2 regions of the Aminobacter aminovorans genome follow, and region 1 is predicted to be linked to the other one. Evidence: riboswitches for the same ligand, from Rfam matches in the RefSeq annotation. Region 1 holds a riboswitch; the other holds the start of a gene.
The links. Region 1 has a riboswitch for cobalamin ahead of DY201_RS10125 (ABC transporter ATP-binding protein). Riboswitches for the same ligand answer to the same signal wherever they lie in the genome.
Positions count from the first base shown of each region.

Region 1 (5,103 bases):
GGTCGGACGGCTTGAACGGTTCCACGACGCTGTCGCGGGCGATGCCTACGGTCGAGAAGCCTGCGCCGGCATAGTCGTAGCGGTCATGCCAGGCCTTGGCCGAGTAATGGTCGACGACGAGAATTTCGTCGGGCAGGAACAGCACCAGGTCGCGCTGGCTCTGCTTGCGCTCCAGCGTGTGCTCGACCGGGTCGAACTGGAAGGCGAGGTCGTAACCGAAGGCGCCGTAGAGGCCGAGATTGCTGTCTTCGTCCGACTTGAACAAAGCTGTGATCGCGCGCAGCACGGTGAACACCGAAGGCACGCGCGAGCGTTCTTCCTCGGTGAAGACGCGACCGGGCGTCGGCACTTCCAGCGCGATCAGGCGCTTGGTCGTCTCCGTGATCGTCAGCTCTTCGAGCGGTGCGAGTGTGGCGCGGATCACCGGCAGCAGCACTTCGCCGCGGCCGTTCAGCGCTTCGATCTTCATCGAGCGTCCACGTGCCGAGATCACCACCGGTGGGTCGATGATGGCGGTGTCCCATCGCGTATAGCGGCCGGGATATTCGTAGTTGGAGGAGAACACCGCGCCGCGCCGGCTGTTGAGCCCGTCGAGATAGGTCTCGATCGCCCCGGAATAGGCGGTTTCGTGGCGTTGCCGGGTGATCGACACCCCGCCTGACGTCACGTAGCGCTCAGCGCCGTTTTCAAGCAATTCCAACGTCATTCCCGTCTCCATCTCTTGCAGTGGGAGCGTCCGGAGCCTGGTTCGAAAAAAGCAAATGGCCGCCCGGAAATCCCGTTGCGGCCATCACAATTTTCACGCGCACGCGCTTCAAGAGGCCGCTGTCAGCTGGCCCGCCACCAAACATTCTGGAGCGAAGTCGTGTTCATGGCGGAATGAATAGCGACGAATTCCGGGCCGCGCAACCGGATTTGCGTCGTCTTGCATTGCATTACCAACTGACCCTCAATTTGTTGTCCGCCGCCGCATCAGGATGACAAAAGCGATGCCGCCGATCAGCCCGGTGACGATGCCGAGCGGCATGTCCTGGGGCGGCACGACGGTCCGCGCCGCCATGTCGGCGGCGATCAGGAAGATGGCGCCGACCAGCGCCGACAGCGGCAAGACCCGGCGATAATCACCGCCGACGAAGAAGCGCACAATGTGCGGGATCATCAGGCCGACGAAGGCGATGACGCCTGAGTAGGCGACGGCACAACCGGTCAACAGCGCGCAGACGACGAAGACCTTGAGCCGAAAGGCCTGTGCCGGGATACCGAGTGCGGTGGCGCTCTCGTCGCCCAGCGTCATGGCGTTGAGGTTGCGGGTTTGCGTCATCAACCAGGCACCGCCCAGCACGAGCGCGATCAGCGGGTAGGGCAGGTGGCTCCATTGCGCGAGGCCGAGGCCGCCTAGCATCCAGAAGATGGCGACATGCGCTGCCTTCGGGTCGCCGATGAAGATCAGAAGGTTGCCGGCGGCCGAAATTATGAAGCTCACCGCCACACCGGCGAGGATCAACTGGCCGGCCGACCGAACCCGCGCCAGATTGGCGATGGCAAGCACCATTGCCGTCGCCGCCAGCGCACCGGCAAAAGCGAAGACCGGCACGGTGATGGCGCCAAACACCATGCCGGCATGAATCAGTGCCATGATCGCGCCGAAGGCTGCGCCCGACGAAATGCCGAGCAGATGCGGATCGGCGAGCGGATTGCGTGTCACCGACTGTAACGACGCGCCGACCAGCGCCAGCGAGGCGCCGACGACGGCACCGAGGATGACGCGGGGCGCGCGCACGTCCCAGACGATGTTCTCGCGGCCGCTCGACCACGCCACCTCGACGCTTCCCGCCATCACCTTGTTGGCGATGACGCCCCACACCGTCTCCAGCGGGATCGCCACCGGGCCGATGCCGACGGCGATGACCATGCTTGCGACGAGCACCACTGCGAGCCCCGGAATCAGGGCCGGCATGGCGTGGATGAGGACGTGCCGCGGCCCGGCGACGAGGTGGCGGTGCGACATGTGTCAGTCGGCCCGCATCGCGGCGGCCAGCCGCTTGATCGCCGCGATGTTGCGCGGTCCCGGCGTCGCCTCGTTGTATTCGAGCACGAAGAAGCGGTTGTTCTTGACCGCCTCGATATCCTTGAAGGCCGGGTTGGTGCGCATGAACTCGATCTTCTGCTCGGCTGTCACCTCGCCGTAGTTGACGATCACCACCATGTCGGGGTTGCGCTCGATGACCGGTTCCCAGCCGATCTCGACCCAGCTCGACTCGACGTCGTCGGTGATGTTCTTGCCGCCTGCAGCCTCGATGATCGCAGTCGGCATGGCGTAGCGGCCGGCGGTGAAGGGCTTCTGCTCGCCGGAATCGTAGAGGAACACGTTGACCGGCTTGTCGAGCTTGGGCAGCGACGCCTGGAAGTCGGCGAGTTCCTTCTCGTAGCCCGTTACCAGTGCTGCCGCCTTCTCCCGCACGCCGAAGATGGCGCCGAGATTGAGCAGGTCGGCATAGACGTCCTGAAGCGACGACTTGTCCTTCTTCATGATGTGGATGCAACTCTCGGTCAGTTCGTAGACCGCGATGTTGAAGGGCGCGAGCGTGTCGGGCGTGACGTCGCCGCCGACCTTCATGCCGTAGTTCCAGCCGGCGAAGAACAGGTCGGTGTCGACGCCGAGCAGCACTTCCTTGGTGACATATTTCGGCGCGAGTTCGGGCAATTCGCCGACGCCCTTGCGCAGGTTCTCGTCCAAGGTCTTCCAGCCCGAGATGCCGGAATAGCCGACCATATGGTCGGCAAGGCCGAGCACCAGCATCATCTCGGTCAGGTTGACGTCATGCGAGACGGCACGCTTGGGGGCTGCCTCGAAGGTCACGTCACGATTGCAGCTCTTGACGGTTACGGGGAAGCCGCTGGCCAATGACGAGGCGCAGGTGGCGAGCAGAGCGGCGGCGATGATGGGCAGGCGCATGAAGGCTCCTTTTGATGTTCAGCGTTCGAGGTGGAAGGAAAAGCGCGGGCGCCCGGTGACCGGATGGTCGTCGAGGGTGGCACCGACGGAAAAGCTGTCACGGATGCGCTCTGGCGTCAGTATGTCGGCCGGCGCACCACAGGCCACCGCGCGGCCGGCGTCCATCACCAGCACGCGGTCGGCATGAGCGGAGGCGAGCGCCAGGTCATGCAGGGAGACGACGACCGTGCAGCCGAGATTGCCGAGCAGTTCCAGCACCTCGAGCTGGTGGCGGATGTCGAGATGGTTGGTCGGCTCGTCGAGGACAAGAAGGTCTGGCTTCTGTACAAGCGCCCGCGCAATCATTACGCGCTGCTTTTCGCCGCCGGACAGCGATCCGAAATCGCGCGCCGCCAGCGCGGTGAGACCGAGTAGGGCGAGGGCTGCCTCGACCTTGATGTAGTCGTCGTCGCTGGTGCCGAAGCTCGTGACATGCGGGGTCAGGCCAAGCTCGATGATCTCGGCGACCGTCAGGCCGAAGTCGGAAGCGCTCTCCTGAAGCACTGTTGCGATACGGCGGGCGCAGTCGCGCGGCTTCATCTTCCAGATGTCGGTGCCGTCGAGGCGGACAGTGCCCGTCGTCGGCTTGTGATAGCGGTAGAGGCAGCGCAACAGGCTCGACTTGCCAGCGCCGTTGGGGCCGACGATGGCAAGCAATTCGCCAGGAGCAACTGCAAGGCTGACCGGTTCGAGAATAGGCTGCGAGACGCGTGGTCCCCAGCTGACGCCGTCTAGTTCGAGCAGTGCCGGGGTGGTGCCTACGAGGTGGCTAGCGGCGTGGACGCGATCGAGCATGCCCTGTCTCCGCGATCGGGCGGAGGTGGCAGAACGATCCGGTGAGCGCGCCGGTACTGAAAAAGGCAGTCGCAACCATCATCATCTCCGCGGCACACCCCGGCCGGTTGAGTTAATCGGATGATGGCAGGTCTCCTGGCTTGCGGGTGATCGCGCCTCGGAGCCTTCCCGGCCTTTCGGCCAGTGGCATGTTTCCGAATTGCTATCCGCTCACAGTTGCGGGGGCAGCCACGGTTTCGCGTCAGGGACGTCTCACCGTGTTCCCATTTAACCTGCTGCCCGAACCGGATAGCAGGAACCATCGCTGTCGTGGCTACAGCAGCGACGGGTTGCTGACAATCGCTAAAGCGTCATGCCGGGCGCTAAAGCGTCATGCGGGGGCTAAAGCGTCATGCCGGCTGCTGAATTGCGTCACGCCGGTCGAGCGCGAAGGAAATGAGCGCGACGCCGAAGGCAGACAGTGCGATGGCCGCGCCGACGAAGGGCAGGTCGGCATAGCTCACGCCCATCGAAATCGCCGCACCACCGGCCCAGGCGCCGGCGGCGTTGCCGGCGTTGAAGGCGCCCTGGTTGAGGGTGGCCGCGAGGTTCGGTGCCTCCGAAGCGGTTTCGACGACGCGCATCTGCATCGGTGGCACGATGACGAAGGTGATAACGCCCCACATGAAGACGAGCAGGATCGCGGCGGGCGCCGAAGAGCTGAGTTCGGCGAAGGCGACGTGGATCGCCGCCATCACCACCAGCGCGCCGATGGCTGTGGGCATCAGCTTCCAGTCGGCCAGCTTGCCGCCGATGATGTTGCCGATCGTCATGCCACCGCCGAACAGCAACAACACCCAGGTGACCGATTCAACAGAGAGGCCGCTGACGTCGGTCAGGATCGGCTTGATGTAGGTGAAGACCGCAAACAGGCTGCCCGAGGCGAGCGCCGAGATGATCATGGCGAGCCACACCTGGAGCTTGCCCAGCACCTTGACCTCGCCGGCGACGCCACCCTTGCCGGGAGGGGCGACGCCCGCAGGGACCAGCCAGGCGATGGCCGCCACCGAGAGCAGGCCGATGACGACGACGGCAAAGAAGGTTGCGCGCCAGCCATAGGCTTCGCCGAGTGCCGTGCCGCCGGGGACGCCGAGAATGTTGGCGAGCGTCAGGCCGGCAAACATCAGGGCAATCGCGCTGGCGCGCTTGTTGGCAGGAACGAGGCTCGCCGCCACCACCGAGCCGATGCCGAAGAAGGCGCCGTGACCAAAGGCGGTGATGACGCGGGCGATCATCAGCGTCCAGTAGGTGGGGGCGATGGCGCAGAGCAGGTT
Region 1 covers NZ_UFSM01000001.1:2,066,663-2,071,765, forward strand. The annotation lists gene DY201_RS10110 (anthranilate synthase) at 1-706, opposite strand, end outside; gene DY201_RS10115 (FecCD family ABC transporter permease) at 950-1,957, opposite strand; gene DY201_RS10120 (ABC transporter substrate-binding protein) at 2,012-2,956, opposite strand; gene DY201_RS10125 (ABC transporter ATP-binding protein) at 2,975-3,790, opposite strand; cobalamin riboswitch at 3,899-4,108, opposite strand; gene DY201_RS10130 (MFS transporter) at 4,180-5,103, opposite strand, start outside.

Region 2 (5,103 bases), 220 kb from region 1:
CCGCGTCCGACTGGGAGAGCCATTCCGCCACCATCGACACCTATGGCAACTACCGCAAATCCATCTCCGGCCAGGAGGTCAAGGATCTCAGCGGCGGCATCGATGGGCGCCTGCAGCTTGACCTCGCCAATGACATGCGCGCCTTGGCGCGGCTCGGTTACAGCATGCGCCCGGAATCGACATCGTCGCCGGTGGTCATCTCCGGCACCGCCGAACGGCCGACCCTGCATACACTCAACGGGGCGCTGGGTATCGAAAAGGACGTCGGCAAGCTCCGCTTCGGCGTCACCGGCGAAGTTGTCGACGAAAGCTACAGCGACGCCGAGCTCACTGACGGCACCACGCTGTCGCAAAAGGACCGTGACTCCAGCCTCTACACCGGTAAGGTCCGGCTCGGTTACGAGGTCTCGCCTGCCTTCACGCCATTCGGCGAGATCGAATTCGGGCGCCGGGTCTATGACCTGCGCTTCGACACCGCCGGCTTCGAGCGCTCGTCCAAGCGCACTGGTGCCCGCGCCGGCGTCGAAATCGACATGGGCGAGAAGTTCGGCGGCGAAATATCTGCCGGCTGGATCTCGGAGGACTTCGACGACGACCGGCTGAAGACGGTTTCCGCCGCAACCATTGCCGCCGACCTCAAATGGTCGCCGATGCGCGGCACCATCGTTGGCCTGACCGGCGAAACCCTGGTCGAAGGATCGACCACCGCTGGCGATAGCGGCTCGGTGCTCTACAACGGCCGCCTCAGCGTCGAGCGGCAGATCCGCTCCAACCTGACCGGCTTCCTCGCCGGCGGCGTCGGCTACCGCGACTATGCCAGCTCAAACGACCACGAACTCAGGCTGAGCGCCGAGGCGGGCCTGACCTGGTGGCTCAACCGCTATGCCGGCCTTACCGGCAAACTGCGCCACGAGACCTTCGACAGCACCTTGCCGTCCCGCGACGCCAAGACCAACAGCGTCTTCGTCGGGCTGAAAATCCAACGCTAACCCGATGCAGGCAGGCCGCTGATGCGGGTTGCGGCGGCCTTCAGAGCCTCCTCTCCTTGCCCCGAATACACCTCGCTCATGATCAGATCGGCAAGCGGCAGACGGCGGCCCCAGCCATGCCGCTCGAGGTCGGGCTTGTCGGCAAATTCACTGACATGGCCGACGCAGAGATAGGCCACCGGCACGACGTGATCGGGAATGCCGAGCAACCGCTTCAGCGCCTGGCGCTCGAGGATACTGACCCAGCCGACGCCGACGCCTTCGGAGCGTGCGGCGAGCCAGAAATTCTGCACCGCGCAGACGGTACTGAAGAGATCCATCTCAGGATTGTGCCATCGCCCGAGCGGGGAGCTTTCCGAACGGCTGCGGTCGCAGGTGACGACCAGATTGAGCGGACTTTCGCAGATGCCTTCGAGCTTGAGCTTGCGATAGAGCTCGCGCCGCTCCTCGGCGACCTCAGGCAGTTCCTGCTCACGTGCGGCGACGAACAGATCGCGGACGCGCTCACGCCGTTCGCAATCGCGGATGACGATGAAATCCCATGGCTGCATGAAGCCGACCGATGGCGCATGATGGGCCGCAAGCAGGAGACGCGCCAACACATCGTCGTCGATCGGATCGGGCAGAAAATGGCTGCGCACGTCGCGGCGCGTGAAGATAGCGCGGTAGACGGCATCCTGGGCAGCAAGGTCGAAACGGCCTGAAATGGCATTCAACTGGTCAGCAAGCATCGCATGTCCCCTGGCGAGCATATCGGCTTCCTCCGCCTGACCATGCGGAGGTCGATGTCTGCCGGGCCGGTCTTCTGGCTCGAGTTCAACCCGTCATCGGCGCCTTCCCGTTCGACAAGAACAGTGGCTTTTTGCCGCTACGGTCCCTCTTACAGCGTTGGGCACGCCACGGTCTTGCACCGTGTTCCCGATTCTCCCGCATCGCTGCGGGCACCCGGCAGGATGTTTCTAGCGACAGTGGCCACCGAAAGCCATCGCACTGTGCGTCCAATCCTGACACAGGCGCGACATGCAGCTACTTGCCCTGCTTCATCTCGCCGAGAAGGCCTTCGATGACGCCGGCCATGCTCTTGCTGAGATCGGAGCGCGACAGGGCAAAGGCGACATTGGCCTCGACGAAACCTTCCGGCGAGCCGCAGTCGAAGGTACGACCGCGATAGTGGTAGCCGTAGAAGGATTGCATCTTCTCGAGCTTGAGCATGGCGTCGGTGAGCTGGATTTCGTCGCCGGCACCACGCTCCTGGTTTGCCAGGATGTTGAAGATCTCCGGCTGCAGTATGTAGCGGCCATTGATGAACAGGTTCGACGGTGCGGTGCCCTGCTTGGGCTTCTCCACCATGCCTTCGATCTCGAAGCCGGTGTGGACGGACTTGCCCTTGCCGACGATGCCGTATTTGTGCGCTTCGGCCGGGTCGCATTCCTGGACGGCGATGATGTTGTTGCCGGTCTCGGCATAAAGCTCGACCATCTCGCGCATGCAGCTCTTTTCCGACTGCATGATCATGTCGGGCAGCAGCAGCGCGAAGGGTTCGTCGCCGACAAGTTCGCGTGCGCACCAGACAGCGTGGCCGAGACCGAGCGGCACCTGCTGGCGCGTGAACGAGGTCTGTCCCGGTCCCGGCTGCAGCCGCTGCAGGCGTTCGAGCTGCTCGGTCTTGCCGCGCTGGGCGAGCGTGTCATAGAGCTCGAACTGGACGTCGAAATGGTCTTCGATGACCGCCTTGTTACGCCCCGTGACAAAGATGAAATGTTCGATGCCCGCTTCGCGCGCCTCGTCGACCACGTACTGGATGACAGGGCGATCGACGACAGTCAGCATTTCCTTGGGGATAGACTTGGTGGCAGGCAAAAAACGCGTGCCGAGGCCGGCGACCGGAAAAACTGCCTTGCGAACTCTTTTCATTGCGTGGGCGTCCGATAGAGGGATGTATCGGACGCCAGCTTTGCCACGCCCGAATTGAAGAATACTGAATGCGTTCACATATTCGGTGACAGCGGGCAAGACCATTGATCACGCGATCTTGATTGTCCGAACAGCTAGGTGGACAATCCCTCAAACCGCTTTTCGTTCCCCAAGGGGTCTATGGTAAACTGATTGATAACCGGCATCGGCGATGAATCGTGTTTCTGATCTCTCCAAGGAGGAAAGAATGCCCCTTCGCAAGACCGCCAAACGCCTGGCAAGCGCCGCTGCAATCGCTGGCCTTTCGCTGGCATTGATGCTGCCGGCCGGCCCGGCGGCCGCCGAAGCCGGTTTCCAGCGCTGGGTGGCGAGCTTCCGCTCCGTCGCCGCAGACAACGGAATTTCGGGTTCGACCTATGACCGCGCCTTTCGTGGCGTGACCTCGGCCGACCCGGAAGTGCTCGAAAAGGCCCGCTTCCAGCCAGAATTCACCGCGCCCGTCTGGGATTATTTCGACAACCGCGTCCACGACCAGTCGATCGCAGTTGGCCGCGAGATGGCGCGCAAGTGGAAGCCCTGGCTCGACCGCATCGAGGCCAAGTTCGGCGTCGACCGCTACATCCTGCTCGCGATCTGGTCGATGGAATCGAACTACGGCGAGATTCTCAAGAACGACAAGGTGATGCGCAATGTCGTTCGCTCGCTGGCGACGCTCGCCTATGGCGACCAGCGCCGGGCGAAATTTGCCCGCACCCAGCTGATCGCCGCCCTCAAGATCCTGCAGCGTGGCGACATCGACGAAAGCCATCTCGTCGGTTCCTGGGCGGGTGCGATGGGCCACACCCAGTTCATCCCGACCAGTTACCAGGCCTATGCCGTCGACGCCGACGGCAATGGCAAGCGCGACATCTGGAACTCTGTGCCCGACGCGCTGGCAACCGCCGCCAACCTCCTGAAAAAGAACGGCTGGCAGGCCGGCAAGACCTGGGGCTACGAAGTAGTGCTGCCCGCGGGCCAGAAGTTCCCCACAGGGTCGCTGACGCTGGACAAATGGGCATCGCTCGGCATCGAACGCGCCAATGGCAAAGCCTTCAAGCGCGGTTCCGACGTGGCCACGCTCAAGGTGCCTGACGGCCGTGGCGGACCAGCCTTCCTGATGACCAAGAACTTCTCGGTCATCAAGCGCTACAACAACGCCGACAAATACGCGCTTGCCGTCGGCCTTCTTGCCGACGAGATCGCCGGCTACGGTGGCCTTGTGCAGGACTGGAAGCGGCCGTTCACCAAGCTCAGCTTCGAGGAAAAGCAGGAGTTGCAGAAGCGGCTGTCGGCACATGGCTATTATGACGGCAAGAGCGACGGCAAGATCGGCGAAGGTTCGCGCTCGGCAATCAAGGCATTCCAGGCACAGCTGGGCTTGACGCCGGACGGTCATCCGAGCATGGAAGTGCTGAAGTTCCTGCGGCGTAACTAGCAACCGGAGGCTGTATTGGCATCGACGCGTCGTCCGAGGTTTTCGCTGTTGCGCCTGACGACGCCACTGGTCGCGGTGGCGGTCGCCTTGACTGCCATTTCGTCGACGATGCCAACGCCTGCCGTGGCGCAGGAAGGCATCCTGCGCAAATGGTCCCTGCGCGACCTGTTCATGCCGCGCCGCGAACCGCGCGTCGATCCCTTCATCATGGACGAGCCGCAGCCGCGCAAGAAGATCCGCAAGACGCCGCGCAAGCCGAAGGCTACCGCCGGCAACGTCGGCCGGGCAGCCGATCCCGCCGTGCCGGTGGTCGAGAAGCAGCCTGACGCGCGTGTCGTTCTGGTCATCGGCGATTTCCTCGGTGGTGGTATTGCCGAAGGGTTGGGCACGGTCTTTGCCGAGAATGCCAAGATCCGGGTCGTCGACAAGACCAACGGTTCTTCGGGCCTCGTCCGCGAGGACTATTACAACTGGCCCGAGAAGGCCAAGGCGCTGATCGAACACGAAAAACCGGCCGCCGTCATCATCATGATGGGCTCCAACGACCGCCAGCAGATGCGCGTCGCCGACAACCGCGAGCCGCCGATGAGCACCGCCTGGACCAAGGAGTATGCCGGACGCGCGGAGAAACTGGCCAAGGCCATCGCCGAGACCAAGGTGCCGTTCCTGTGGGTCGGCATGCCTGCCTTCAAGTCGTCGAAGATGAACACCGACATGCTCGCCTTC
Region 2 covers NZ_UFSM01000001.1:1,847,161-1,852,263, reverse strand. The annotation lists gene DY201_RS09055 (outer membrane beta-barrel protein) at 1-989, shown strand, start outside; gene bluB (5,6-dimethylbenzimidazole synthase) at 986-1,720, opposite strand; cobalamin riboswitch at 1,768-1,953, opposite strand; gene galU (UTP--glucose-1-phosphate uridylyltransferase GalU) at 2,016-2,903, opposite strand; gene DY201_RS09040 (lytic murein transglycosylase) at 3,151-4,377, shown strand; gene DY201_RS09035 (SGNH/GDSL hydrolase family protein) at 4,393-5,103, shown strand, end outside.
Region 2: it holds a riboswitch for cobalamin, as region 1 does, so the genes downstream of both, bluB (5,6-dimethylbenzimidazole synthase) here and DY201_RS10125 (ABC transporter ATP-binding protein) in region 1, are expected to answer to the same signal.